DNA from 3 places in the Arthrobacter sp. MMS24-T111 genome. Region 1 is predicted to be linked to each of the others. Evidence: riboswitches for the same ligand, from Rfam matches in the RefSeq annotation. Region 1 holds a riboswitch; each other region holds the start of a gene.

Region 1 (9,585 bases):
GATGCCCAGCGCCAGGACCCTGATCACCAGGTCGGCAAAGCCCAGGAGCACCACAACCCACGTCGGCGCGGTGCCGGCAAGCGAAAAAGGCCACAACACGTCAATAACTCCCGGGGAGGTCGGGCTCCGGGGACGGTTCCGGCCGGCGCACTCCGCCCAGCTTAGCGGCGCCGCCGCACTAAGCTGGTGCCATGAGCTCTCCAGCCCCCGTGGTTCTCGTCTTCCTTGACCCTGCCTACCCTGACGGCAGGGTGGCCGACGCCGCCAAACCGCAGCTCCTGGTCACGGACCTGGGCGTCACGCGGGGGACGGCATCTTCGAAACCATGCTGGCTGTCGGCGGAGCGGTCCGGAAGATGCAGGCCCACCTGGACCGGCTCGCAGGCTCCGCCCGCGCGCTGGACCTCGAGATTCCCGGGCAGGACGTGTGGCAGCGCGCCATTGCGGCCGCCGTTGCCCGGCACCGCGCCGGGAACCCGCCGTCGGACGCTGATGCCGACGAACTGGTGGTCAAGCTGGTGGTGACCCGCGGCGTCGAGGGCGCCCCGGCCCCCACCGCCTGGGTGCAGGTCTCACCCGCCGGGGCGGCGGGCCGCCGCCAGCGGGAAACCGGCATCGACGTGATCCTGCTGGACCGCGGCTATGACAGTGACGTGGCCGAACGGGCCCCGTGGCTGCTCCTGGGTGCCAAGACGTTGTCCTACGCGGTGAACATGGCGGCCCTCCGGCACGCCCACAAGCAGGGCGCGGACGACGTCATCTTCACCTCATCCGACGGCCGCGTCCTGGAAGGGCCCACCTCCACGGTGCTGCTGGCACACGTGGAAAAGTCCGACGACGGCACTGCGGTCAAGCGCCTCATCACGCCGCAGCTGGACAGCGGCATCCTGCCCGGAACGTCCCAGGGCGCGCTTTTCGCGGCGGCCAAGGCGGCGGGGTGGGAGCTGGGGTACGGCCCGTTGGAGCCCCGCGACCTGCTGGATGCGGATGCGGTCTGGCTGATCTCCAGCGTCCGTCTGCTGGCCCCGGTGAACCGGATCGACGGCAAGGAGATCGGCACGCCGGCCGTGCAGAAGGAACTGACTGCGGAGTTGAGCGGGCTTTTCGCCGGGATCCAGTAGCCGCGCAACAGGGCCACCGGCCCCTTTTGCCCTCCCGGCTTCACCCGTAAGGTGTGGACCATGGACTCGCACAAGCTGCCGATCGAAAACCTTTCCTTTGACGACTGCTGGGAACTCCTCGCCAATGACACCGTGGGCAGGCTGGCCATCGTGGTGGACGAGCATCCCGAGATCTTTCCCGTGAACTACATCGTCCACCTGCGCAGCATCGTCTTCCGCACCGCGCCCGGTTCCAAGCTCTGGGGCGCCAAAATGGAGCGGCCGGCGGCGCTGGAGATCGACGGCTACGACCCCGCCACCGAAATGGCGTGGAGCGTGGTGGTGCGCGGCGATACCGGGATCATCGACGACCAGGCGGTGAAGGACCAGGTGGACGGCCTCGGCCTGGAACCCTGGCAGCCCGGCGAAAAGGCCAACTACGTCCGGCTGAACGCCAAGGCGCTGACCGGCCGCCGGTTCCAGGTCAACCGGCCGGATGTCTGGAACACCCGCGTGCAGGACCGGCGCCGGGCCTCGTTCGAATAATGCTGCGCCGCCGCTTCCGTCCTAACCGAGCGCTGCCGCCGCCTGCCGGGACAGCTGTGCTTCCAGTCCGGACAACAGGATGGTGAGCCCCTGGTCGAGCTCGCTGGCGCCGTCGTAATCCGCCAGCGCCGGGGCCAATGCCCGCAGGTTGGGAAATTCCTTGGCCGGAAGGCGGTGGAGCCCCAGCCGCAGCAGCACCTCGTTCTCTTCGGGGTCCACCACGAACTCCTGCAGTTCGTTGAGGATGTGGCCGTAGAGGAAGCCGTAGTACACGCGGTAGACGTGCAGCGCGTCTGAGGGCTCGAACCCTGCCGACACCAGCAGGGAAAGGATCTTCTCCAGCGGCCGCAGCGTGCCCAGCGGCCGCAAACCGAGGGGCGTGGAGAGGGGCCTGGTCACCAGGAGGGGCACCACGTTGGGATGCTTGAGTGCCAGGGCCCGCAGGTTATGGGCGATCGCCCGCAACTGCGCCTTCCAGTCCGGATCATCCTGCTGGATGGTGAGCTGGTCGAGCACCAGTTCCGAAACCCCGTCGAGCAAGGCAGCCCGATTTTCCGCGTAGCGGTAAAGGCTCATCGGGTCCCTGCCGAGCTCCTGGCCCAGGCGGCGCATGGTCAATGCTTCGAGGCCTTCCGCATCCACCATTTCCAGCGCTTTTGCCAGCACGACGTCCCGGCTGAGCCTGGCCTTGGCCTTGCCGGTACCGGATGGTTTGGGGGAAGTCATGAATTTGTCCTCGCTGCGGACAACTGACCCGAGTTCATTCGAGAGGGTTGCCTCATATGTAGTCTACGGGTAAAGTCTACAGTGTAGACAGGCGTTGACGGCGCTAATGATCCCGGTTTCTTTCACAGGATTAATCTATGGACCCGATTGCCAACAGTGCAGGGCATCGAGGTTCGCTGCTGTAGCCGAACGGCGGCGCCACGCACATAGCGAAGGGACGCCATCATGGCACATTCCCAGTTTGATCTCTTTCTCCAAGACGCCACCTACTTCGACCAGACCTCCGAGTCCACCCTGGAACGCGACCGCTTCTACGGCCTGTACATGAGCTGGTGCTTCATCAACCAGCACCAGCCGGGTACGGAAACGACATTCTGGTCGGCCATGAAGACCCGGTTGCCGGGCAGCCGCAAGGGCCTGCGCATGAAAGGGCCGGCTGCCGCCGACTACATCGTGTCCTCGTATCCCGAGCTGGTCTAGGACACAAGAAGCCGCGGGGGATTCCCAGTCCCTGCCTGGCCATGACGTAAATGCTGTGGCACCCACCGTGCCGCAGCATTTTTCATGCCCGGGCCATAGGGGCCCGGTGGGGATGCGGCCTAAGTGGGAATGATCCGGAACAGGAACCTGGTGCGGACCATCACCCACAGCAGGGCCAGCACCACGGCGTACGCCACGGTGTTGAGGAAGATACTCTCCTGCTGGAGCGCGGGGATATTGGCCACGACGGCGATCAGCACCACATGCATGATGAAGACATAGAGGGTTGCGCGGCCGAGCGGGATCAGGAACCAGCCCAGGGCCCGCTCAACCGGCTTCCAGTAGGCGCTGAGGAACGCATACGCCGCCACCACCAGGAAGACGACATTGAGCAGGCGGCCCGGGGCCAGGTACGTCCGGCCAAAGAGGGCGTCATACATGGCCCGGTAGGTGGCGTCCGGCATCAGCGCCAGCCGGACGTCGTAGTTGTTGGCCAAGTAGGGGTTTCCCCAGGAGAGGAAAGCCAAGGCGAATGCGGCCACCGTACAGGCTGCCACCACCCAGGCATGGGCCGACAACCACGCGATAATGCTCCGCCGGTGGTATCCCACCACCAGCCCCAGCACGAACAGCACCTGCCACACCAGCAGCGGAAACGAGTCCTCGAACTGGGACGGCAGGATCCGGAACCTGGTTCCGGCGCCGACGGCGTACACCGCCAGCGACGCCACCAGGACCCACACGGCCTTTCCGCGGTTCAGCAGCGCCAGGATCAGGGGGCTGACCAGGAGAAGAACCACGTACAGCCCCATGACGTTGAACTGCCAGGGCCCGAACTGCAGCAGCAGGATGGCCGGCAGGACCTGGGGCGGCACCGGGAACTGGAACAGCGATGACATCCCGGCGTAGAGGTCGTACGTCCGGCCGGCACCGTTATGCCCGGCCCCGCCCGTCCCCTGGTCCACGAACGTGGTCAGTGCCTCGGTGTGGAAGAACGGAAGCTGCGCAATGAGGAAGACGCCAATCAGCACCGACAGGGCGGTCACATAGAGCTTCCCCGCCCGGCGGGAGGTGAGGTCCACAACCTTGCCGAAGTCTTCCCTGGCCTTCGGCCCGTAGACCATGCCCACCACCAGGCCGGAAAACAGCACAAAGAGTTCGGCACCGGAAACGAAGCCCACGGCCTCCTGGGTGAGCAGCTGGAACAGCGAGACCAGGCCCAGGTGGTTGACCACCACGAAGACAATGGCCATCCCGCGCAGCAAATCCACGCGCGAGTCCCTGTTTCCCGGGTCCTGGTAGCTCCACGCGGTGGCGGCGTTGACCCGGCGTGGAATCTGCCACAGCGCCGCCAGGAGGATGGCCATCGCCACGGCAACGGTCCAGACCGCTGCCCCGGACAGCGTGTTGGCCCGGACATACGATCCGTCCGCAACCACGTCGGTGACCGGCCCGGTGACCACGGCGGAGGACTTCAGCCGGTCCAGCGCGGCTTTGGCGATGGCGGGATTTCCGGTGAGCAGCCAGTCGATGCTGGCCACGCCGGTATCCCTGGTGCTGGTGCGCTCGTCCCACACCACCGCTGCCGTCCTGGCGAAAGCCGGCGAGGTGGCGGTACCCACCACCTGGTCCCACCAGGCCGGCTTGATATCCGCCTCCGGCGGTCCGCCGGCAGCAGGGCTGTAGAACGCCGATGTCTGGAGCAGGAATGGCTTCTTGCGGGCCTCCGCATAGGCATTGTAGAAGTCCTCGCCGCCCGAGCCGGTCAGCATCTCCTGGAGTTCACCGGCACGCGGCACGGTGTTGACGGCAGCCCCACCGGCGGTGTCGTCATGGTAGGCGGTCAGGCCCACCCAGTCCACGGCGTCGTCCCCCGGATAGTAGGGGGCGTAGGCGGCATCGGAGCCGTTCCAGGCGCCGTCGCCATTGGTGTCGAGGAGGGCGAAGCCGTCACTTCCCGGCGGCGGGGCATTCCGGTTCCGGTCAAAGGGGTAGTCCTTGCCCAGGTACGGCGCCCAGACCATGGCGGCCCGGCCGCCGTCGTCCTTCCTGACCGCTGCCGCGACCGCCTTGAAGGCTTCCCGGTAGGCGCCCGGCTGCTGCCCCCAGGGCACCCAACTCGAGTTCATGTCCGGGGCAAACCGGACCAACAGCCGGCCCTTGAACCCGGAGGTCAGGTCGCGGACCTTGCCGGCGAAGGCTTCCGCTTCGGAGGCGCCGATCTGGTCCAGCGGCACGGTGGGCTTCACGGTGAGCATGGCGTGGGCGCCCTTGGCCGCGGCCTGCTGCAGGAAGCCCTCAATGTTGTTCCGGTCCGAGTCGCGGAACGGAAGAGCGATGTCGTGGCCAAACACTGCCGGGCTCGCCCCCAGCCGGTCGGAGAATCCGGCGGCGGTATCCTCACCCCATTCAAGGACGGCACCCAGCCAGGGCTTGCCCTGGTCCGGTACCGCGGAGGCCGCCTGCGCGGCACCGGCGGGCGCCAGCAGCGCCAGAAGCACGACGACGGCGGCGGCCAGGAAAGCCCCGAGGAAACGATGACGGGCACGACGACGGCCGGCCTGGCGGTGCGATATTGCTGCTCGCATGCTGGCAAGACCCCCCGGTACTCCCACTGTGACGGCAGGGCGGCGCCCCGGTAGAAAACTTTATCGGTCCCGCGGCCCCGCCGGGTTCCCGTGACGCGGTGGTCGCGGGCTCTCAATTACGGAACATGACGACGGCGGCCGTGCGGCTTGGCGGCGCAGGTGTTACGTTTTTGGGGAGTAATGAGTACCGGTGTCAAGCCCTGACTGGCCGGTCGGCAACCCTCCTCTCGCGGCGGGGTGCCTCAGGTGAATACTTGGCATATCGACCGATTCGAGCTGCAAGCGTGAAAGAAGGAGATCCGTCGTGTCTGACGCACCCGCCCCTGACGAAAAATTGTCCTACCGCCTGATTACAGGCCCGGACGACCGCTCCTTCTGTGAGCGGATCTCGGCTGCGCTTGCGGACGGTTATGTCCTGCACGGCAGCCCGGCGGCCACTTTCAACGGCAGCAGCGTCATCGTGGCCCAGGCCGTTGTCCTCCCGGCCGCCATCGCGTCGGCAGACGCCGCGGTGGCCACGGCCGTTGACGACCTGGAAGGCGAGTTCGACGGCGAGGGCCACGCATGAGCTACGCGGGAGACCTGACGCCGCAGGAAGCCTGGGCCAAGCTGGAGCAGGGCGCCATCCTGGTGGACGTCCGCACCGAGGGCGAATGGGCCCACATCGGCATTCCGGACACCAAGGCAACGGACAACGATCCGCTCTTCATCCAGTGGACCTTCCCCGGCGGCATCCCCAACCCCGATTTCGTGAAGGACCTCAAGGAGCAGGCGCCCGAGGACCCCGGCGCGGAGCTGGTGTTCCTGTGCCGCTCGGGCCAGCGATCCATCGCCGCGGCCGTGGCGGCCACCCAGGCCGGCTTCACTTCCTACAACGTCCTGGAGGGCTTCGAGGGGGAACCTGACCGCTACGGCGAACGGACCGTCAACGGCTGGAAGAACCGCGGCCTGCCCACCAACCTCGGAAAGAACTAAGTGACCTTCAATCAAGACGCCCCCGGCTGGAACCCCGACACCCAGGCTGTCCGCGGCGGGCTGGACCGCACCAACTTCCAGGAAACCTCAGAGGCCATCTTCCTGAATTCCGGGTTCGTCTACGAATCCGCGGCCGCGGCCGAACGCGCCTTCACCGGCGAGGACGAGCGCTTCGTGTACTCGCGCTACGGCAACCCGTCCGTGGCCACCTTCCAGGAACGGCTCAGGCTGTTGGAAGGCACCGAGGCCTGCTTCGCGACGGCGTCGGGCATGTCCGCGGTGTTCACCGCTTTGGGCGCGCTGCTCGCCGCCGGTGACCGGGTGGTGGCCGCCCGGTCACTGTTCGGGTCGTGCTTCGTGATCCTGAACGAGATCCTGCCGCGGTGGGGCGTGGAAACGGTCTTCGTCGACGGCCCGGACCTGGACCAGTGGCGCGAGGCCCTGTCCAAGCCCACCACCGCCGTCTTCTTCGAATCCCCGTCCAACCCGATGCAGGAAATCGTGGACATCGCGGCGGTGAGCGAACTGGCCCATGCCGCCGGCGCCAAGGTAGTTGCGGACAACGTCTTCGCCACTCCCCTGCTGCAGCGCTGCGGGGACCTCGGCGCGGACGTCATCGTGTACTCCGGCACCAAGCACATCGACGGGCAGGGCCGGGTCCTGGGCGGCGCCATCCTTGGCACCAAGGAGTTCATCGACGGCCCGGTCAAGCAGCTGATGCGCCACACCGGTCCGGCGCTTTCGGCGTTCAACGCCTGGGTCCTAACCAAGGGCCTGGAAACCATGAGCCTGCGCGTCCGGCACTCCTCGACCACCGCCCTGCGGCTCGCCGAGTGGCTCGAGGAGCAGCCTGCCGTGAGCTGGGTGAAGTACCCGCTGCTGAAATCGCACCCGCAGTATGAGCTGGCGGCGAAGCAGATGAGCGCCGGCGGCACGGTCCTCACCCTTGAGCTGGCGCCCTCGGGCGGGCGCTCCGGCAAGGAGGCCGCCTTCGCCCTGTTGGACGGCCTGCGGATCATCGACATCTCCAACAACCTCGGCGATTCGAAGTCCCTGATCACACACCCCGCCACCACAACGCACCGCGCCATGGGGCCGGAGGGGCGGGCCGCCATTGGCTTGAGCGACGGCGTGGTCAGGCTGTCCGTGGGGCTCGAGGACGCGGACGACCTCATCCGCGACCTGGAACAGGCGCTGAAGCAGATCTAAGGCGTCAGGCCTGGCGGACCCGCAGGAGTTCCGGAGTGTCTTCCACGTCGGAAAGATCCAGGGCGCCGCGCATGGTGACGTCAACGGCGTGCCGGACCACTGCCCCGAAACCCATATCCTCGGGAGGCGGTCCGGCCAGCGCCCTGTCGCGGGCCCGGCGCTGTTCGGCGGCCCCTGTCCCGCGGGCGATGATGTGCTCCACGCCCTGCCGGGCCAAGGCCAGTTCGCCCTGTTCCTGCAGGACAGGTGCCAGGTAGTCCACCAGGGAACGGGCTACGTCCGCGGCCGGGGCCGGGCGGAAGTTCCCGAAGTCCAGGAGCTCGCCGCTGAGTCCCGAACTGCTGGCCTGCCAGGAGGCCATCCGCAGCAGGACAGTGGGCACGGGCGCCGGGTCCACGCCCTCGCGCCATTCCCTGCCGGCTGATTCCACCAGGGCGCGGACCAGCACGGCGATCAAGGCTGCATCCTCGGCGCGGAGGCAGACATCGGCCACCCGCACCTCAACCGTCGGGTGGTTCCGGGAGAGCCGCGCGTCGAAATACAGCATCCCCTCATCGAGCATCACGCCGGTGTCCAGCAGCCGGGTGACCACCCTCCGGTACGCGGGGTACGTCCCGTAGATCGCGGCCGGACCGGACGTCGGCCACCGGTTCCAGGCCTGGGTGCGGTAGCTTTCGAAACCGGTGGGGACGCCGTTCCAGTACGGCGAGTTGGCGCTCAACGCCGTCAGGACCGCCAGCTTGTCGCGGATCCGGTCCAGGACCGCCACGCCCTCTTCCGGTGATTCGATGTAGGTGTGCACGTGGAATCCGCAGGTCAGCTGCTCCTGCGCCGTGAGGCCAAAGCGCTCCAGCATCCTGGCGTAGCGCGGGTCCGGCGTGGTGTGGCTGGTGGATGCCAGCGGCGACGTGGCCAGCGCAGCCACCCTGGCGCCGTGTTTGGCCGCCGCTTGGTTGGCCATGGCGCGGCCGGCCCTGATCTGCTCGAGCAGGGCCCCGGAATCCAGGCAGGGCTTGGTCTGCGTCTCGATCTGCTCAAGCTTCAGCTCGGCACTGAGGCCCATCTCGTCGTCGTGATCCGCCTGCTTCCCGGAGTGGTGGAGGTCCGGGTCCACCGGGAGATCGTCCGCGGCCACACGGTGGCCTGCGAGGAGGGCGTCCGCCAGGGCAAGCGGCTCCCCGGACTCCGGATCAACAATCAGGAGTTCTTCCTCGACGCCGAAAGTACGCATACGAACATTCTGCGTCAGGGACCGGAAATTCCGGGCGCCGCTGGTCATCATGACGAAGCATGAACGCCTAGTCCTGGAAGTACTCCACCTTGGCGCCGATGGTGTTCAGGCGCTCCGCCAGGTCCTCATAGCCGCGTTCAATCACGTAGATGTTGCGCAGCTCGGAGACGCCCCGCGCGGCGAGCATGGCCAGAAGCAGGCAGGCGGCGGGCCGGAGTGCCGGCGGGCAGCCCACTTCGGCGGCACGCCACTTGGTGGGTCCGTTGACGTAGATCCGGTGCGGGTCCAGCAGCTGCACCTGCGCACCGAGCCGGTTCAGCTCCGTCAGGTAGATGGCCCGGTTTTCGTAGACCCAGTCGTGGATCATCGTCTGCCCGTGGGCGTTCGCGGCGATCACGGCAAAGAAGGGGAGGTTGTCGATGTTCAGCCCGGGGAACGGCATGGGGTGGATCTTGTCCTCGGGGGCGCGCAGCTCCGACGGCTTGGTGGTCACGTCCACCAGCCTGGTGCGGCCGTTGCGGGCCATGTATTCGCCGGAGATTTCGAGCTTCTGCCCCATCTGGCCCAGGGTGGCCAACTCGATTTCCATGAATTCGATGGGTACCCGGCGGACCGTGACCTCGGAGTTGGTGACGATGCCGGCCGTAATCAGGCTCATTGCCTCGATGGGGTCCTCGGACGGGAAATACTCGATCTCGGCGTCGATCACGGGCCGGCCGGTGATCCGCAGC
Region 2 (9,585 bases), 2.0 Mb from region 1:
ACGGGAATAGAAACCCGGGCCACCGTGCTGGGCCATATCCAGCGCGGCGGCGAGCCCACCGCCTTTGACCGGGTCCTTGCCACCCGGCTTGGCCTGGCTGCCGTCGAATCAGCCGCGGCCGGACGCTGGGGCACCATGGTCGCGCTCCGGGGCACGGACATCGTGAACGTGGGCCTGGACGAGGCCCTGGGCGAGCTTAAGAGGGTTCCCGAGGCCCGCTACCGGGAAGCCGCGGTGCTGTTTGGATAAGCGGTGCTGTTTGGATAATTCGACCGGCCGGAAGGGGCCGGAATGGGCGGAATTCAATCAGGCTGCGCCGGGCGGATGCGCAGGACGGCGGACCCGGTGATCCTGTCGGCGGCCAGGTCTTCCAGCGCTTTATCGGCGGCGTCGAAGGGGTATGCGGTAGTTTTCAAGGTCAATGACAGCTTGGCCGCCAGGGCCAGGAATTCACGGCCGTCCGCCCGGGTATTGGCGGTGACGCTGCGCAGCTGGCGCTCGTAGAAAAGCTCCCTGCCATAATTCAGGGCTGGAATATCACTGAGGTGGATGCCCGCGACGGCAAGGGTTCCGCCGCGGTCGAGGGCCGCCAGCGCCACCGGGACAAGATCGCCCACCGGGGCAAAGAGGATGGCCGAATCCAAAGGGACCGGCGGCCGCCCGTAGGCGTCGCCGGCATACTCTGCACCCAGTTCCAGTGCGAGTGACCGGGCCTCCTCCGACCGGGTCATGACGAACACGGAGGCGCCCTGCCTGAGGGCCAGCTGCGCGGTGATGTGGGCGGAGCTGCCAAAGCCATAGATGCCAAGGCGGCCGCCAACCGGCACTGCGGCGCGTTTCAGGGCGCGGTACCCGATGATCCCGGAGCACAACAGCGGTGCGGCCTGCTCGTCGGAAAAGGCGGCCGGGACCGGGTAGGCGAAGTCCTCGGCGACCGCCAGCCGTTCGGCAAAGCCTCCGTCCCTGTCCCACCCGGTGAACACTGGCGATGAGCACAGGTTTTCATCGCCGCGGCGGCAGTAGTCGCACCGGCCGCACACGCCGCCAAGCCAGGCGACGCCCACCCTGTCGCCGGCGTGGAACCGTGTGCAGTCCGTGCCCGTTTCGATGACGACGCCGACCGCTTCGTGCCCGGGGACCACGTGGGGATGGTGGGGTGCCAGGTCTCCTTCGGCGAGATGGAGGTCGGTGCGGCACACACCGCAGACACTGACCTGCACCAAGAGCTCATGCGGCCGCGGTTTCGGCGTGGCCCTCTGCCCCTGGACCAGGGGATGCGTGGATATTGGGCCCGGGTCGCCCACCCACCATGCACGCACGGTGCGTCCGGTTCCGTGGCGGCTACTCGAAGCCCGCGCGGGTTGCGTCGTCCAACGGCGTCTGCCACAGCAACGGCGCGGTCATGGTGAAGCGCCTGCCCGTGATGGACTCGGGCGTGATGCGGATGAAGTATTCCTTGCCCACTCCCTGCCAGGGGAACAGCGCCCGCCGGATGTCGTCGAGGTCAGGTCCTGTTGGCGTTGTCTCGGCGGCTTTGCCTTTAATCACGACGCTCCATGCCAGGCCGAACTGGGAACTGACCGCGTCCGCCTCGAGGGCCACGACGGCGTCGGACTCGATGGCCTGCTGTTTGGTGCCGCCGCCCGTGCGGAAGACGAGCGTATGGCCGTCCACCTTGTAATTGACCGGAAAGACGTCAGGATGGCCATCCGCCATGACGGCCAGGCGTCCCACCCCGGTCTGCGCGAGAAGCGACCAGCACTCTTCGGCATCGAGGATTTCAGCTGCAGGTACGTTTGGGTTCACTGTCATAGGGCACAGCGTAGGGAAATCGCCCGTCCCCGGAAAGGGCACAAAGGCCCGGCATTGGGCGGACGAATGTGCAGTGGCTAGAGCCAATCGGCGGCGAAGTCCACGGGCGGCCACCACCGGGTGGGCGGCGTGACCGCGAACCGGCGGCCGGTGAGTTCGGTGGGGGTGATGATGATCAGGTGGTCCTTGATCCCGGCCTCCCACGGTTCACGGTCGGCGTCGACCGCCGGCAGGCTCATGCGTGTCTCGTCGAACGGTTCCGGCCTGCCCTTTGCCACCACGCTCCACACCTCCGTGGCGTATGGATTCAGTCCGTCAACCTCCAGCGCTGCCACCGCCCCGCTCAGCAGGGCACGAAGCTTGGTCCCCGGCGCCGTCCGGAAGAACAGCGTGTCGCCGGAGACGGATAAATTCACCGGAAAGATCTCTGGGATTTCGCCGTTGATGACCGCGAGGCGGCCGATATAGGAGGACCTCAGGTACTGCCAGCACGCATCTGCGTCCAAAATTTCGGTGGGAGAGCCCTCCGGGGAACCAGTCATGCTACCGATCCTAGAGCCTCGGCAGTACCAGCGCACCGGTGGGAAGGGAATGCCGGACGGCTGCTGCGCTGTTCACCGACGGCGTAGCAGCACCGGGACTGGAATCTGCGGCTGGGTCGTTGACAAGCGTAAGGATCCCGATGGAAACCTGGCACGGGCGGCAACGGCCCGGGGACTTCACCGGGCGAACCGGCACGAGGGCTGGAGGTGCCCCATGGAGCAGGCGCGGAAGATCATGCCGCCGGAGGACGACGACATCCTGGACTCGTACTCGCAGACGGTCATGCGGGTGGCGGCCACGGTTACGCCGCACGTGGCGGCGATCGAGATGACTGCCCGGCGCCGCAACGGGCGGGCCCGGGTGGGCGCAGGTTCGGCAGTGCTCTTTACCGAAGACGGCTACCTGCTCACGAATTCCCACGTGGTTGCCGGAACGCACGAGGGTTTTGCGGTCTTCGGTGACGGCAGCAGGATGGAACTGGAACTCGTGGGCACGGACCCGTTGTCTGACCTCGCGGTGGTCCATGGTTCCCGGCCCAAGGTGCCACCGGCCCAGTTCGGTGCGGCCGAAACCCTCAGGGTGGGCCAGTTGGTGGTGGCGGTTGGGAACCCGCTGGGACTGGCTGGATCCGTAACAGCCGGTGTGGTCAGCGGCCTGGGCCGGGCCATTCCGGTGTGGTCCGGGGGCAACAGGCGGGTCATCGAAGACGTCATCCAAACGGATGCGGCCTTGAATCCCGGCAATTCAGGCGGCGCGCTGGCAGACACGCACTCGAGGATCGTTGGGATCAACACGGCAGTGGCGGGAGCAGGGCTTGGGCTCGCCATTCCCATCAACGCCACCACGCGTCGGATCATTGCCGCTTTGCTTGCGGACGGGAGGGTGCGCCGGGCCTACCTGGGCTTGGTGAGTACGCCCATCCAGCTCACTCCCAGCGCTGTGATCCGCACCGGGCGGCGCGAAGGGCTGCGCGTTGTGGAGGTGCTGCCTGAATCTCCGGCGGACAAGGCAGGGCTGGCGGCCGGGGACATCCTCCTGACGGCGGGAGGCCGTCCTGTCAGCAACGCCGAGAGCCTGCAGCGGCTCCTGTTCGCGGACGCCATTGGCCAACCGCTCGATGTCGCCGTGCTGCGGGACGGCACCGAAGTGCACCTCACCGCCGTTCCGGAGGAAATGACGGGCAACGGAACTCCGTAGGCACCGGGGCCGGTGCGTCCGGAAGCGCTAGGCTCCGGCTGCCGGCGCTTCCACGTCCGCGATGCCTGTGAAACGCGTCCCGACGCCGTCGTACTCGCCACGGACGCAACCGGGCTGTACCGGTGGGATCTCTTCCGGGGCGTGGTGCCCGCACACCACGTAGGTAAAGTCCGGCCACCACTTCTTGGGCCGGGCCGCTTCCTCATACCCGCACACGGCGCACTCGAGATGGACCCACACGGGCCGCTTGCCTGTCCGGTTGGCCCGTGACTGCACCAGCCACGGGGGAGGATTGTCCAGGATGCCTCGGAAGCTCGGCTTCCGGCATCCACTTCGGCAGGCCATGGCGCTGCGCCATTTCAAGGGGTACATCCAGGGCTATTGCGGCGTCACGTCTGCTGATCATCACCATCCACCATACGGGAACCCGCCAAATCGCGTCTTGCCCCGGAGCCCCTCAGCCGGCGGTTCCGGCAACGCCGCTGGTCAGGGCAGATCCAGGCTGCAGCCGGGGTGCGGGGCGTCGCTGGAGACCCACAATGCCGAGGCGATCTCATCGGCGAGGTCGTACTCCCGGGCACCCCCGATCCGCACCACCAGCGCGCCGCCGAAGGGCCGCCGCCCCAACACTTCCACGCGGGCGTCAAGCTCGATGTCCTGCGAGGCAAGGTAGCGGAGCAGCTCAGGGTTGTCGTCGCTGATCCGGGTGATCCTGCCGGTATGGCCTTCGTCCAGTTCGGCGAGGAGGTGGGCGCGCGGCATCAGCACTTGGCCGTCCGCCGTGGGAATGGGATCGCCGTGCGGATCCCGGCTGGGGTCCCCGAGCTTGGCGGCGACGCGCTCTATGAACGTGTCCGACACTGCATGCTCCAGCTGTTCGGCTTCATCGTGCACTTCATCCCAGCTGTAGCCCAGGCGTTCCACGAGATAGGTTTCGATCAGCCGGTGGCGGCGCACCATGGCCAGCGCAAGCCGCAGTCCCGCGTCGGTCAGGGTCACGGCACTGTACGGTTTGTGGTCCACCAGGCCCTGGTCCTTGAGCTTGCGGACCATCTCCGATACTGACGAATTCGCCACCCCGAGCCGCTGGGCCAGTTGGGTGGACGTGATGGGCTTGTCCTGCCATTCAGTGAATGAATAGATGACCTTGACGTAGTCCTCGATGGAGGAGGATGGCGCGCTGGTCTTCACAGGCTCAAGCCTACCGGGTTCCCTGCCGCGGCCGGGTCCGCGGGGCCTGCGGCGCCGCCTGGCAAAACCATCCCGCTACGCCTTCACGGCGCGCCACGCCAGGGTGAGGTAGGGAAGATCGAGTTCCTGGTCGGGCGCGTAGGCCAGGTGGTCGTGGAGGTACCAGTCCAGGTTCGCCAGGACTTTGGCCCGGGTTGCCTCGCTCGCGCGCAGGTAATAGCTCCTGGACTTGGTGAGTTCCATCAGGTCCGTGGTGGTTACCTTGTCCTGCCAGTGCGTGACATTGCCCTCAAGCCCGGTAAATTCGCGCCCCACCACCGGCTTGTGGCCCGGGCGGTACACATCGCCGGCGTGCATGATCCTGGAAAGCCTGTGCACCCAGGGTACCGAGGTATCCAGCTGGTTCCAGATGAGTCCGAGCGTTCCGTGCGGGCGCAGGACGCGGGCGAGTTCGGTGCTCGCGGGCAGCGCGTCGCACCAGTGCCAGGCCTGGGCCACGGTGACGACGTCGAAGGAGGCTTCGGCCAGTCCGGTCGCCTCCGCGGTTCCCGCCATGGCCGTGGCAGCAGGGCAGTGCGCCGCGAGTTGGGCGAGCATGTCGGTGGAAGGATCGACGGCGGTTACCTCCAGGCCAAGCTCCAGCAGCAGGGCCGTGAACTTCCCGGTACCGGCCCCTACGTCGAGTGCGTCGCGGGCCTGCGCCGGGACCAGCCACCGGGCTGATTCCACGGGGTAGCCCGGCCTGACGCGCTGGTAGTGCCGTCCGCCGTCCCGGAAACTGCCGCCAAGTTCCCGCCGGCGCCCGTGATCAAGCTTGGGGCCACACCGAACCACGCGTGGACTCCTTCAATTCCGACTGTTGATGCCCCTCGAATTTACCGCACCGCCTCGAAAATGTGCTGGGGGACCATGGGCGGGAAGTGCCCACTAGTCGTCGATACAGGGGGCCGCGCCGGCCGTGCCCGGGGTGTTGGGTGCCCAGTGCGGGTAGGTGCGGGAATCGTTGGCCGGCACCCAGCGGCCTGCGTCAACCACGTAGTCCCAACCCAGACCGCTGCTGCGCAGTGTGCGGATGCCGGCAAGGAGGCGTTCGGCATCCTCCAGCCGGGATCCGACGCCGAAGCTCGCCCGGAGTGATCCGTTGGGCAGGCCCAGGCGCTTCAGCAGCGGGTGGGCGCAGAAGCGTCCGTCGCGCAGGCCCACGCCGTGCTCCGCCGAGAGATAGGCGGCCACCAGCCCGGCGTCGTAGCCTGCAACCGAGAAATTGACCACGCCGATGGTGTCCGTTTCCGGATTGGTGTCCTTGAAGATCTGGTGGACGGTGACGCCGTCGATGCCCTGGAGGCCCTCCACCAGGAAGGAGCGGATGGCGGATTCGTGGGCGTGCCACCGGGCCTGGTCCAGCCCGGCGATCACCTGGGTGGCACGGGCCAGGGTGGCTGCGCCTAGCACGTTGGGTGAGCCGCCCTCGTGGCGGGCCGGGCCGGTGGCCCAGCTGACGCCGTCGAGCCTTGCTTCCTTGACGGCACCGCCCCCGGCCAGGTGGGGGACACCGGCGTCCAGCCAGTCCGCACGTCCTACCAGGACGCCTGCGCCGAAGGGTGCGTAGAGCTTGTGTCCGGAGAAGGCGAGATAGTCGACGTCGTCCGCGCTGATGTCCACCCGGCGGTGGGGCGCAAGCTGGGCGGCATCCACCACGATCCGTGCGCCGTACTGGTGCGCCAGTGTAGCCAAGGCCCGGATGGGGAGGATCTCGCCGGTGACGTTGGAGGCGCCGGTGACGGCCAGCAGGCTGACCCCGCCCTGCTCCAGTTCAGCGCGGACTGCCTCCAGTGTGCCGCTGATGGTGTCCGCGGCGACGATGCTGCGGTGCGGGACGCCCTGCCAGGGCAGGAGGTTGGCGTGGTGTTCGATGTCCAGGTACAAGACGTCCCCGGCGGGGCGGCCGCCGGCCAGCGGCAGGCAGCCGGCCAGCAGGTTCAGGGAGTCGGTGGTGTTGCGGGTGAAGATGACCGAATCGTCGGGGCGCCCTCCCACGAAGTCACGGACAATGTTGCGTGCGTTTTCGTACACGGACGTGCTGATCTGGGATGCGTACCCGGCGCCCCGGTGGACACTGGCGTAATACGGGAGGATCTCGTTCAGGTACGCGGACACCACTGACAGAGCCGGGGCGGAGGCGCCGTAGTCGAGGTTTGCGTAGCGAACGTGGCCGCCGGAGATCAGCGGCGCCTGGATCTCTGCGCCGGTGACCGCGGCGAGGGGACGGCCGGCGATGGCCTGGCGCGGATCCGGCGCGGCGGCGTTGGCGGTGGCGGACTGGGGGGAGACGGTGGCAGTTGTCACAGAGACCTCACTTGGATACAGGACTCCGGCATAGTGGAATCCGCGCTTGCCGTATCCGCTCCGGACCGGCCTGGTCGTCACCCGGGGCACCCCACCGCGAATGGAGGGTTGCCGGCCAGCAAACCGGGGTTTTGCGCTGGCACTCGTGACCTGGATAAAAGCGTAGAACATGGAATGGGCAGGACTAAAGCCGCAGCAATTGTTAAGGCTTTTGTTACGTCCTGCCGAAGAAACGGCCGCGGACGCCCCGCAAAGGAGGCGTCCGGCGTCGTATTATTCGATTATCTTGCCGCTAGGGCGACTGCTGGAGCAGGTCGTCGAGGTCCGGGTTCAGCCGGTGCAGTACCTCTGAATGCAGGATCGAGTTCGTTGCCAGGGCATTGCCGCCGAACGGGCCGTCCTCGCCTTCGAGGGACGTGAAGCGGCCGCCGGCCTCCACCACGATCGGCACCAGGGCGGCCATGTCGTACAAATTCAGTTCGGGTTCGCAGGCGATGTCCACCGAGCCCTCGGCCACCATGCAGTAGGACCAGAAGTCCCCGTACGCCCGGGTCCGCCACACGTCCTCCGTCAGGCCCAGGAAGTCGTCAAGGTTTCCGCGTTCCTTCCAGCCACCCAGGCTGGAATAGGAGAGGGAGGCGTCGGCCAGGTTGGACACGTTGGAGACCCGAAGCCGGGTGGCGGCGGCCAGGGACCTGCCCATGTACGCCCCCATGCCTTTGGCAGCCCACCAGCGCTTGCCCAGTGCCGGTGCGCTGACGACGCCCACCACCGGTTCGCCCTCGTCCACCAGGGCGATCAGCGTGGCCCAGACCGGGACGCCACGGACGAAGTTCTTGGTCCCGTCGATGGGATCGATGATCCAGCGCCGTGAGCCGTGGCCGGTGCTGCCGAATTCCTCACCCAGGACGGCATCGCGGGGCCGGGAGCGGGAGAGCTGGCCACGGATGGCCTCCTCGGCCGCCTTGTCGGCGTCGGTGACCGGCGTCAGGTCCGGCTTGGTCTCGACGTGGAGGTCCAGGGCCTTGAACCGGCTCATCGTCTGGTCGTCCACGGAGTCGGCCAGGACGTGGGCCAGGCGCAGGTCATCGTTGTAACTCGAAGCGGGTTGGATCATGGTTCCAAACTACCGTCTGCGGGCGTTTCTGCCGGGAGAACGCGTCAGTTGACGCTGCCAAGCTCCTTCGTTTCCTGTGCTTCCATCCTTGGATCGGCACCGAGCAGCCGCCGCAGGGACGCCAGGCGGGCGGCGCCGGTGGGGCCGGCGTGTCCGCCATCCACCCACTCGTCCAGCCCGCAGTTGACCGCCGTTGCCGTGTGCTTGCAGCCGCGTTCGCAGTTTTCGATGCCGGGGGAGAGATCCGGGAACGAGCGCAGGATCCTGTCCGGATCCACATGCGCCAGGCCAAAGGACCGGATCCCCGGGGTGTCGATGATCCAGCTGCCGGGCGGCGCGTCCGCCAGCCGAAGTGCCAGCGCGGACGACGACGTGTGCCGGCCGCGCCCGGTGACGGCGTTGACGCCGCCGGTGGCGCGCTCGGCACCCGTCAGTGCGTTCACCATAGTGGATTTGCCCACCCCGGAATGCCCCAGCATCACGGTGACGGTACCGTCGAGGTGCGCGCGGAGGGCGGCCACCGCGGCGCTGTCCAGCCGGGCCGAGAGGCCGTCGTCGGACCGCGCGTCGATCCCGGAGGCCTGTGCGTCGGCGGTCTTGCTGATGATGACCGGGAAGTCCAGGTGCGTGTAATTGGAGAGGAGCTCGGCGGGGTCCTTGACGTCGGCCTTGGTCACCAGCAGGATCGGCGCAATCCCGGCATCGTAGGCCGCCACCAGGGCGCGGTCGATGAAGCCGGTGCGTGGCTCGGGGTTGGCAGCCGCCACGACGATGACCAGCTGGTCCGCGTTGGCCACCACGGCTCGCTCCACGGGGTCGGTATCGTCGGCGCTGCGGCGAAGGAGCGTGCGGCGGTCCTGGATTTTCACCAGGCGTGCCAGTGTGTCCGGGGCTCCGGAGACATCCCCCACCAGGGAGACGAAGTCGCCGGCCACCACGGGATTGCGGCGAAGCTCGCGGGCCCGCGCGGCAATGACCACGCGCTCATTGTCCGAGTCCTCACCCACCACTGCGGTGTACCGGCCACGGTCCACCGTGATGATCCGGCCGGTCACAGCGTCATCGTGGCTGGGGCGGTCTTTGGTGCGGGGTCTGGAGCCTTTCTTGCTCGGGCGGATCCTGACGTCCGATTCGTCCCAGGAATCAGTGCTCCGCGCCACTGCCGCGCCCTTCCGGTCCGGCAGCGGACGTGCCCTCCTGGGCCAGCATGCCTGCCCACAGCTGTGGGAAGTCGGGCATGGTCTTGGCTGTGGTGGCAATATCCTCCACCTGGACGCCCGGTACTGCCAGTCCCAGGATTGCCCCGGCCGTGGCCATCCGGTGGTCTGCGTAGCTGTGCACGACGCCGGCGTGCAGCCGGGCGGGGCGGATGAGCAGTC
Region 3 (9,585 bases), 3.2 Mb from region 1:
GAGCGCAGCAACAGAGGCAGAAACACCCTCCATCACCGCCGCCAGATCCGCACCGATTCCCATAAAGAAATCATCCAACCAGGGTCCGACATTTATGGAGGAGGCTTGTGGTTCAGCGCCCTTCCGAATAATTCAGCGATCCTCCCCGGGAACGCTTAAAGGAATTCGGCCGCCATCGGGTGGTGACGCCGTTGTCACCACCCGATGGCGGCCGAAGCTCTTTGGGCGCAGGTACCTACGGCCCCTCTCCGGAAACAAGCCGGAGAGCGGGAGGGGTAATCAGATCGTGACGGCCCCGTTGGCGGTTTCAAAAGTGACCGACAGAATGCCGGGAGTGCCGTGCGGGGCTACCCATTCGACCGCAACGTCCTCAAGCGGCTTCTCCACCGGCTCGCCCAGCCACTCGGTCACCCGCGACGCGGAGCCGGCAATGGTCAGGCAGCTCATTTTGAGGTTGCTCTCGTAGGCGTTGGAGGGGTGCAGGGACGGGTCGCCTTCCCATTTGAGCATGTAGGGGACCTGGGGGTCTGCAATTAGGCCCAGGATGCCGATCTGCTTCCACACGAGTTCGCGGCCGTCCGGGAACTTGCGGTTGCCGTTCACGGCAGCGCGGCCCAGGCGTTCCTCGAACGGGGCGAGGTCGTCCACCTCGACGCACCAGCCCATCCAGCCGCCGCCCGCAGCGGAACGGGCCCGCACTGCCTGTCCGAACGGTGCCTTGTCCGAAGCAGGGTGGTCCAGGACCTCCACAACTTCGAGGTATTTGTGCCCGGCGAGGGGGATGATCATATTCCGGGTGCCGAAACGGGGGTGGACCCCGCCCTTCACTGCCTCAACGCCGAGGGCAGTTGAAATCCGTTCGGTAGTGGCCGCGAGGCCATCGTGTTCACAGGCGTAAGAGACGTGATCCATGCGCATGGCAACATCTTGGCACTTTGTGATCGGGCTCTCAGCTAAGGGTACCCTTACTTGGATTTCCGCCCCCGGGCGTGGTGAGGGAAGTCCCCGCAGGGGCCGCGTTCAGCCTGCGATGTAGTAGCCGAAGGTGTCGGCGATGAGTTGGACGGTGCCGGCGGAGTTGTTGGTCAGGGCGATGGTTCCGTCGGCGGCGACGGGGGTGATGACCAGGTTGGGGGTGGTTTGGTCGGGGTTGAAGTTGAGGTTGGAGGTTCCGGGGGTGGGGGTGCCGCCGGCGTGGACGGTGATGTTGCCGAAGCTGGTGGGGGAGGTGGCGGTGACGTTGACGGCGACGGCGGAGACTCCGGTGGTGGGGATGCCGCCGCGGCCGGTGACGGGGACGCGGATGGTGTCTCCGGGTGCTACGGGGCCGCTGATGCCGCCGGTGCCGTAGCGGGTGTCCAGTTGCCGGAAGGGCGCCTGCGAGGAGAAGGTGCCAGGGTCTACCGGGGCTCCTGCGATGTAGTAGCCGAAGGTGTCGGCGATGAGTTGGACGGTGCCGGCGGAGTTGTTGGTCAGTGCGATGGTTCCGTCGGCGGCGACGGGGGTGATGACCAGGTTGGGGGTGGTTTGGTCGGGGTTGAAGTTGAGGTTGGAGGTTCCGGGGGTGGGGGTGCCGCCGGCGTGGACGGTGATGTTGCCGAAGCTGGTGGGGGAGGTGGCGGTGACGTTGACGGCGACGGCGGAGACTCCGGTGGTGGGGATGCCGCCGCGGCCGGTGACGGGGACGCGGATGGTGTCTCCGGGTGCTACGGGGCCGCTGATGCCGCCGGTGCCGTAGCGGGTGTCCAGTTGCCGGAAGGGCGCCTGCGAGGAGAAGGTGCCAGGGTCTACCGGGGCTCCTGCGATGTAGTAGCCGAAGGTGTCGGCGATGAGTTGGACGGTGCCGGCGGAGTTGTTGGTCAGGGCGATGGTTCCGTCGGCGGCGATGGGGGTGATGACCAGGTTGGGGGTGGTTTGGTCGGGGTTGAAGTTGAGGTTGGAGGTTCCGGGGGTGGGGGTGCCGCCGGCGTGGACGGTGATGTTGCCGAAGCTGGTGGGGGAGGTGGCGGTGACGTTGACGGCGACGGCGGAGACTCCGGTGGTGGGGATGCCGCCGCGGCCGGTGACGGGGACGCGGATGGTGTCTCCGGGTGCTACGGGGCCGCTGATGCCGCCGGTGCCGTAGCGGGTGTCCAGTTGCCTGAACGGCGCCTGCGACGAGAACGCCCCGGGCAGGCTTGGGCTGGCAGGCACGTGCAGCAGTTTGTTTGGCGTTCCGGCGCCGGCACCGGCGATGGTTCCCGGAACAGCCGCCGAGAGGACGGTGTCCGTGACCTGCGCAGGGGTGAAGAGCGGGTGCTGGGAGAGGATGAGGGCTGCCACGCCGGCAACGTGCGGTGAAGCCATGGAGGTCCCGCTCAGCGATGCCGTGGCCGTCGACGACGTGTTCCAGGTGGAGGTAATGCCCACCCCCGGGGCGTAAAGGTCCACGCACTGGCCGTAGTTGGAAAACGATGCCTGGTGGTCCGAGGAGTCGCTTGCGGCTACCGTCAGTGCGGACGGGACCCGGGCGGGGGAGGACGTGCAGGCATCCGTGGCCGAGTTTCCGGCCGCGACGACGACGGAAATACCGTCGTTGACGACGTTCTGGACCGCAGTGTCAAGGAGGGTGCTGCCCGGTCCGCCAAGGCTCATGTTCACCACGGCCGGAGTTCCTGCGGCATGGTCCCCGGCAATCCAGTCGAGTCCGGCGATGATGTCCGAATAGTAGCCGGACCCGTCGCAGGCCAAGGTCCGCACAGGCACGATCGTGGCGGATTTGGCCACGCCGTAGACGGTTCCGGCGATGATCCCCGAAACATGGGTGCCGTGTCCGTTGCAGTCACTTGTTCCGCCGCCGTCGGACAGTGCCGTCCATCCCGCGGCAACCCGTCCGCCGAAATCGACATTGGAGGCGAGGACTCCGGTGTCAACCACATAGGCACGGACACCGAGGCCGGAAGCGTTATACGTGTAGGCGCCGGACAGTGGCAACGCCTGCTGGTCCAGCCGGTCAAGACCCCAGGGGGCGGGTTTTTCCGTGGCGGAAATCGTCGATACCGCGTCGGGTTCCACGGCGGTTGCCTTGCCGGACCGCAGCAGTGCGGCGGCTTGCGCCGCCGTGGCTTTGATCGCTGCTCCGTGCAGGGCCTTGCTGAACGTGTGGTCGACGGCGACCCCTTGGGAACGAAGGTCGCGCGCCGCCGTTGGGACGTCGGTTCCCGCCGGGAACTGGACCAGGTAGCGGCCGTTCGGGCTGTCGGGAGCGGCCGCGGGCGCGGCGGGCGCGGTGGGTGCCGCTGCCGGCGCCGAGGCTTGCGCCGGTGCTCCGCTTGAGCAGAGGGCGACGACGGACAACAGTGCGGCGCCAACGGCCAGGCGCAAAGACTGGGGCAACGGAATCGGATTCCTTTTGTGCTTAGTAGGGGGTGCCTCTATGGTTTTCGTCAAGCGGCTGAGGGTTGCCGGGGTTCGTAGAAGGTGCTGTCCCTGAGCATGGCGTAGAGGGTGTCGCAGCGGCGGCGGGCGAGGGCGATGAGAGCCTGATTGTGGCGTTTGCCTTCTGCTCGTTTCCGGTCGTAGTAGGCCCTCGACAGCGGATCCTTCAAGGCCGCGAAGGCGGAGAGGAACAGGGCTCTTTTGAGAATCTTGTTTCCCTTCCGGGATGGGTGGTCACCGCGGATGGAAGACCCTGATCGCCAGGTCACCGGGGCCAGGCCTGCGTAGGAAGCCAGGTGCCCTGCGGAGGCGAAGTCCTTCCCGACGATCTCGGTGAGGATCCGTGCTGCGGTCCTGACGCCGACCGCCGGGAGCGACGTCAGGACCGGGTGAAGAGGGTGGGCCTCCACGAGGGCTTCAACCTGGGCGAAAACGGTGTCCCGCGATTCGCGGATATCGGCGAGCATCCGCGCCAGTTGGGGCAGCACGATGGTCGCAGCGTTCGTTCCGACCACTGTCACCGTTTGCTGGTCCAGGGCCTCGATGATCTCGCCGGCAAGACGTTCACCCATCCTGGGTGCGAGCTTCTTGAGCCGGTTCCCGATCCTGCGCCGGCCGGCATGGCGGAGGGCTTCGGGGGTCGGCCAGGTCCGCAGCAGATCCAACACGGCAGGGTGGTCCAGGCGCGGGCCGAGGACACGCTCCAGTGCCGGATGGATCTGGGTCAGGAGGCCTCGGATCCGGTTCGATGTCGCGGTGGCCTGTTTGGCCAGGTCGTCGTCGAAGCCGCAGAGCATGGTCAGTTCGGCGAGTTGTTCGTCGGCGATCTGGATGGATCGCAGTGTGTGGGGCATGGTCCGGGCCGCTGCGGCGATGATGAACGCGTCCCTTGCGTCGGTTTTCGCTTCGCCGGGGTGCAGGTCCGCGATCCGGCGCATCGCCAGCCCGGGAAGGTATCCGACGGTGACACCGGCGGCCTGGGCGACCGCGACCGGCAACGCACCGATCGTCGCGGGCTGGTCAACCACGAGCAGGATCCTGCCGTGGTTGTCCAGCGACGCCAGTATTTCGCGCAGCCTGAGCTCGTCGTTGGGTAAAGCCTTGTCGAAGAGCTTCTTCCCGGCCCGGTCCACGGCAACGGCGTGGTGCTCGCCCTTGCCGACGTCCAAGCCGATGAAGACATCAATGCTTTCGTGGTTTCCGATCACCTGTACCTCCCAGTCGCAGCAGCTGATACCTGTGCTGGGCTGTCCTCGGTGTCAGAGCCCGGCATCCACGTTACGCACGACGATCCCAAACTGTCCTGCCTCTATTAGCGGTCTCTCCGGCACCTACCGGACCCCGGTGACAACACCCCCCGGATCATTGACGACTGGGGGCGGCAATCATGCCGGGGCCGGCAGGCCAGCACACCCTCATCCTGCAACAGGAACGGGCTACGAAAAAGGTAACGGGGCGACCGGATAACGACGTCCGGCTTCCAAGGTATCCGGGGCGGCACGGCTGGCAGCCAAACCTCGGGCGATCCTTCGCATTATTTGTGGAACCTTGGAAAACCTCCGCATGGGACTGCTCCCGCGCCCGGATCCGTCCCCCGCCCGTCAGCTGCCACCCTCGCGGGCCGCGCGGCGCGCACGCCGCGGCAAGACCATGTTCGTCACAATGCTGTCCCGGCCGGAGCGATCTTCCTACACTGGGCGCAGGTCATGAGTGCCAGCGCCAAGCCCCGGCTCGCTGGCCGGCAACCCTCCATCCGCGGTGGGGTGCCCCGGGTGAGGACCAGGCTGTCCGGCAATTGCCGGAAGCAAGCGCGGCCCGTGGTGCTCCCAGCATGCCGGGCCCATGTCATAGGAGACTGAGATGTCCAACGGATGGTCCTTCGAAACCCGCCAGATCCATGCCGGCCAGGAGCCTGACAGCGCCACCGGAGCCCGGGCCCTGCCCATCTACCAGACCACGTCCTTCGTGTTCCCGAGCGCCGAGAGCGCAGCCAACCGTTTTGCCCTGGCTGAACTGGCGCCGATCTACACCCGCATCGGCAACCCCACCCAGGACGCGGTGGAGCAGCGGATCGCCAGCCTCGAAGGTGGCCTGGCGGCTTTGCTGCTGAGCTCGGGGCAGGCTGCGGAGACCTTCGCCGTCCTGAATATCGCCGAGGCCGGGGACCACATCGTGGCCAGCCCCAGCCTGTACGGCGGAACGTACAACCTGTTCGCCCACACCTTGAAGAAGTTCGGCATCGCGGTCACCTTCGTGGAAGATCCGGACAACCTGGAACAGTGGCGCAACGCGGTGCGGCCCAACACCAAACTGTTCTTTGGCGAGGTGGTCTCCAACCCGCGCCAGGACGTCCTGGACATCGAAGGCATCTCCCAGGTTGCCCACGACGCCGGCGTTCCCCTGATCGTGGACAACACCCTGTCCACGCCCTACCTGATCCGGCCGCTGGAGTGGGGTGCGGACATCGTGATCCACTCCGCCACCAAATACCTGGGCGGCCATGGCTCGGCCATTGCCGGCGTCATCGTCGACTCCGGCAAGTTCGATTTCGGCAAGGACCCCGGCCGGTTCCCCGGTTTCAACACCCCGGATCCCACCTACAACGGGCTGGTCTACGCCCGGGATCTTGGCGAGGGCGGCGCACTGGGCGCCAACCTTTCCTACATCCTCAAAGCCCGTGTCCAGTTGTTGCGCGACCTCGGCTCGGCGGTTTCGCCCTTCAACGCCTTCCTGATTTCGCAGGGCCTGGAAACGCTGAGCCTGCGGGTGGAACGGCACGTTTCCAACGCCACGGAGGTGGCGCGCTGGCTGGAGGGAAGGGCCGACGTCGAATCGGTCGCCTACGCGGGGCTGCCGTCCAGCCCCTGGTACGAACGGGGCCGCAAGTACGGGCCCAAGGGGACCGGCGCCGTCGTCGCCTTCAACCTGGCAGGGGGTGCGGAGGCGGGCAAGCGCTTCGTCGACGCCCTGGAACTGCACTCCCACGTGGCCAACATCGGTGACGTCCGCTCGCTTGTCATCCACCCGGCGTCGACCACCCACAGCCAGCTCTCGCCCGAGCAGCAGGTGGTGGCCGGGGTCAATCCGGGGCTGGTCCGCTTGTCGGTGGGCCTGGAGCACATCGACGACATCCTGGCCGACCTGGAGGCCGGTTTCCGCGCGGCCAAGGGCGGCGCCGACGCCTGACCGCCGGCACGCTGGAGCGCTGCCGGCCGGCAGCGCCGGAAAGTCACAACCAGTCACACTCTTGGCCTGGACCGGGGGGTGTTTCGTACACTCGAACCAGGTCATGAGTGCCAGTGACAGCCCCGGCTTGCTGGCCGGCAACCCTCCTTCCGCGGTGGGGTGCCCCGGGTGAAGACCTGGCCTGCCGGTCAAATGACGGCAGGCAAGCGCGTAGAAGAGGTCTTGCCATGACGGTTACCGTCGCCCGTACCACCATTCCCGAACACGGAGTTGTCCGCTACGCCTCCATTGGAGGACTCGAGCTCGAAGGCGGCGGCTACCTGCCGGATGTGACCTTGGCGTACGAGACCTGGGGCACGCTGAACGCGGACGGCAGCAACGCCATCCTGATCGAGCATGCCCTGACGGGCAGCACCCACGTGACCCGGGGCGACACCGACGAAGAGGGCTGGTGGGAACAGCTGGCCGGTCCCGGGGCTCCCGTTGATACGGACCGGTTCTTCGTGGTGTCCATCAACATCGTGGGCGGTTGTTACGGATCCACGGGCCCGTCCTCGGCCGCTCCCAACGGAGCACCCTGGGGCTCCCGCTTCCCCTTGGTCACCCTGCGGGACAGCACGGTGGCCGAGGCCCGGCTGGCGGACCAGCTGGGCATCGGGAGCTGGTACGCCGTCCTTGGCGGCTCCATGGGCGGTGCCCGCGCCCTGGAATGGGCGGTGACCTACCCCGACCGGGTGCAGCGCTGCGCCGTCATCTCGGTCGGCGCTGCCAGCACGGCTGAACAGATCGCCTTCGCCCAGGCCCAGACACTGGCCATCCGCCAGGATCCGAACTTCAACGGCGGCGACTACTACGGCGGCCCGTGTCCGGAAGACGGACTGGCACTTGCACGGCGGATTGCCCACATCACCTACCGGTCCGCCGCGGAACTGGAAGGACGCTTCGGCCGGGAACCCCAGGCCCCCGAGTCGCCGCTGCACGGCGGACTGCTGGCAAACCGCGGACGGTACCAGGTGGAAAGCTACCTGGACCACCAGGGCAGGAAGCTCGTCCGCCGGTTCGACGCCAACAGCTACATCGCCCTCACCGAGGCATTGATGAGCCACGATATCTGCCGTGGCCGCGGGCCGCTGGCCGAGACCCTGGCATCCGCCACCGCCCGGTTCTTCGTTGCCGCCGTGGACTCCGACCGGCTCTACTTCCCGTCCCAGTCCCGCGAATTGGCCCAGGCCCTGCCCGGTGATGTTGACGTGCACATAATCACGGCACCGATAGGCCATGACGGCTTCCTGACCGAGATCGGACAGCTGGGGCACCAGCTCCGGACGACGTTCCTGGTCTAACCGCGCCCGCCGTATCCCGGCCGCGGGCCGCTGACCCACAGCGGCGCTTCCGGTGCACGCTGCCGTGGACGCCGCGGCGCCGCAGTGCATCAGGCCCGGAGCAGAAGTACGGCATGATCGTGTCATGAAAGCCGCCGTCCTGTATTCGACCGTTCCCACCGCCGGACAGGCATCGGGAAACCCCACCTACGCTGACGCGAAGCCATTGGTCGTTCAGGAGCTGGACCAAGCACAGCCGCGTGCCGGTGAGCTTGGGATCGACATCACCTATTCGAGCCTGTGCCATTCGGACCTGTCCGTGGTGGACGGCTCCAGGGTCCGGCCGCTTCCGATGGCATTGGGCCACGAAGCGGTGGGACGGGTGGTGTCCGTGGGCGACGGGGTGGCCGATGTGTCCGTGGGAGACCACGTGGTCCTCGTTTTCGTGCCCAGTTGCGGCCACTGCCGTGCCTGCCGGGCCGGGAGGCCCGCGCTTTGCCACCGCGCAGCGGAGGTCAACGGCTCCGGTGACCTGCTGCACGGGCCGGCCTTGCTGCGCACGCCGGCGGGGGAGCGCATCAACCACCATTTGGGCGTCTCGGCGTTCGCGGATTACGCCGTGGTGGCGCGGGAATCGGCAGTGGTGATTGACGACGACGTCCCGGACACCGTCGCGGCGATGTTTGGTTGCGCTGTGCTCACCGGAATGGGAGCCGTGCTCAACACGGCGTCCGTCCGTCCGGGTCAGTCCGTGGCAGTCTTCGGCCTCGGCGCAGTAGGCTTGTCGGCCGTCATGGCGGCCCGCCTCGCCGGGGCCGCCGCAGTGATTGCCATCGACCCCAATCCGGGCAAGCACCCCTTGGCCCTGGACGCCGGTGCCACGGCGGTGGGAACGCCTGCGGATGCGCCCCGCCTTGTTGCCGAGGCTGCCGGTGACGGGGTGGATGTTGCCGTCGAAGCAGTCGGCTCGGCCGGCGTGATCGCAACTTGCCTTGATCTGGTGACGCGGGGTGGCGCGGTGGTCTCGGTGGGATTGCCCCATCCGTCAGCTGAACTGGCCGTTCCCGCACTGCAGTTCGCAGGAGCCGGCAAACGGCTCCTCGGCTCCTACATGGGTGACGCGGTTCCCCGCCGAGACATCCCGGCGTACCTTGGCTACTGGCGGGAAGGCAGGCTTCCGGTGGAACTGCTGCACACCGATACCCGGCCGCTGGCCGAGATCAATGAAGGCCTGGATGCGCTGGCGTCCGGGCAAGTGGTCAGGCGGCTCTTCCTGGCTTGAGGCGTTGCTCCGGGCTTGAGGCGTGGCCGCCGCAGGCAGTCAGCCGTTCATGATGTCGCCGCGGCGTTTCATGTAGTCCTCCATGGACATTTCGCCGTTGCTGTACTGCTGGTCAAGTTCTGCGAGCTTCCGGGCCCGGAATCCCTGGGGCGCTCCCGGCGGGGGAACCGCCGGGCCGGCCGGCGTGTGGCCGGTACCCTGCTGCTGGCCGGGGAACTGCTGGCCCATACCCTGCTGCTGACCCGGGAACTGCTGGAACGGCGGTTCCTGCGGAGCGCCGTACCGGGGGTCCGGCAGGGGCGGCTGCCCGTACTGGTAGGGCTGTGGCTGTGATTCACCGGCCGGCCGGGGCTGGCGGAAGCCGCCGGAGTAGTAGTC

Evidence for each region. A riboswitch is a leader RNA that binds a small molecule or an ion and turns the genes downstream of it on or off. The one in region 1 is predicted to bind S-adenosylmethionine.
Region 2: it holds a riboswitch for S-adenosylmethionine, as region 1 does, so the genes downstream of both, ACX5I6_RS12440 (aminotransferase class V-fold PLP-dependent enzyme) here and ACX5I6_RS03185 (DUF1737 domain-containing protein) in region 1, are expected to answer to the same signal.
Region 3: it holds a riboswitch for S-adenosylmethionine, as region 1 does, so the genes downstream of both, ACX5I6_RS18205 (bifunctional o-acetylhomoserine/o-acetylserine sulfhydrylase) here and ACX5I6_RS03185 (DUF1737 domain-containing protein) in region 1, are expected to answer to the same signal.

The regions. Positions count from the first base shown of each region.
Region 1 covers NZ_JBTZRO010000001.1:694,626-704,210, forward strand. Annotated here, with positions in the region: partial or broken gene cls (cardiolipin synthase) at 1-99, opposite strand, end outside; partial or broken gene ACX5I6_RS03160 (aminodeoxychorismate lyase) at 192-1,120, shown strand; gene ACX5I6_RS03165 (pyridoxamine 5'-phosphate oxidase family protein) at 1,181-1,645, shown strand; gene ACX5I6_RS03170 (TetR/AcrR family transcriptional regulator C-terminal domain-containing protein) at 1,667-2,371, opposite strand; gene ACX5I6_RS03175 (hypothetical protein) at 2,597-2,851, shown strand; gene opgC (OpgC domain-containing protein) at 2,971-5,439, opposite strand; SAM riboswitch class IV at 5,616-5,730, shown strand; gene ACX5I6_RS03185 (DUF1737 domain-containing protein) at 5,744-6,007, shown strand; gene ACX5I6_RS03190 (rhodanese-like domain-containing protein) at 6,004-6,414, shown strand; gene ACX5I6_RS03195 (O-succinylhomoserine sulfhydrylase) at 6,415-7,623, shown strand; gene ACX5I6_RS03200 (glutamate--cysteine ligase 2) at 7,628-8,854, opposite strand; gene ACX5I6_RS03205 (UDP-N-acetylglucosamine 1-carboxyvinyltransferase) at 8,922-9,585, opposite strand, start outside.
Region 2 covers NZ_JBTZRO010000001.1:2,646,231-2,655,815, forward strand. Annotated here, with positions in the region: gene ACX5I6_RS12400 (ATP-dependent 6-phosphofructokinase) at 1-249, shown strand, start outside; gene ACX5I6_RS12405 (zinc-dependent alcohol dehydrogenase family protein) at 303-1,319, opposite strand; gene ACX5I6_RS12410 (pyridoxamine 5'-phosphate oxidase family protein) at 1,342-1,812, opposite strand; gene ACX5I6_RS12415 (pyridoxamine 5'-phosphate oxidase family protein) at 1,890-2,354, opposite strand; gene ACX5I6_RS12420 (S1C family serine protease) at 2,569-3,552, shown strand; partial or broken gene ACX5I6_RS12425 (hypothetical protein) at 3,580-3,958, opposite strand; gene ACX5I6_RS12430 (metal-dependent transcriptional regulator) at 4,039-4,743, opposite strand; gene ACX5I6_RS12435 (class I SAM-dependent methyltransferase) at 4,819-5,577, opposite strand; gene ACX5I6_RS12440 (aminotransferase class V-fold PLP-dependent enzyme) at 5,671-7,089, opposite strand; SAM riboswitch class IV at 7,127-7,240, opposite strand; gene hisN (histidinol-phosphatase) at 7,382-8,206, opposite strand; gene rsgA (ribosome small subunit-dependent GTPase A) at 8,251-9,366, opposite strand; gene aroA (3-phosphoshikimate 1-carboxyvinyltransferase) at 9,350-9,585, opposite strand, start outside.
Region 3 covers NZ_JBTZRO010000001.1:3,872,658-3,882,242, reverse strand. Annotated here, with positions in the region: gene ACX5I6_RS18225 (HNH endonuclease signature motif containing protein) at 1-63, opposite strand, end outside; gene ACX5I6_RS18220 (VOC family protein) at 280-918, opposite strand; gene ACX5I6_RS18215 (S8 family peptidase) at 1,021-3,375, opposite strand; partial or broken gene ACX5I6_RS18210 (IS110 family RNA-guided transposase) at 3,426-4,690, opposite strand; SAM riboswitch class IV at 5,120-5,234, shown strand; gene ACX5I6_RS18205 (bifunctional o-acetylhomoserine/o-acetylserine sulfhydrylase) at 5,278-6,603, shown strand; SAM riboswitch class IV at 6,703-6,818, shown strand; gene metX (homoserine O-acetyltransferase MetX) at 6,831-7,946, shown strand; gene ACX5I6_RS18195 (zinc-dependent alcohol dehydrogenase family protein) at 8,071-9,207, shown strand; gene ACX5I6_RS18190 (hypothetical protein) at 9,247-9,585, opposite strand, start outside.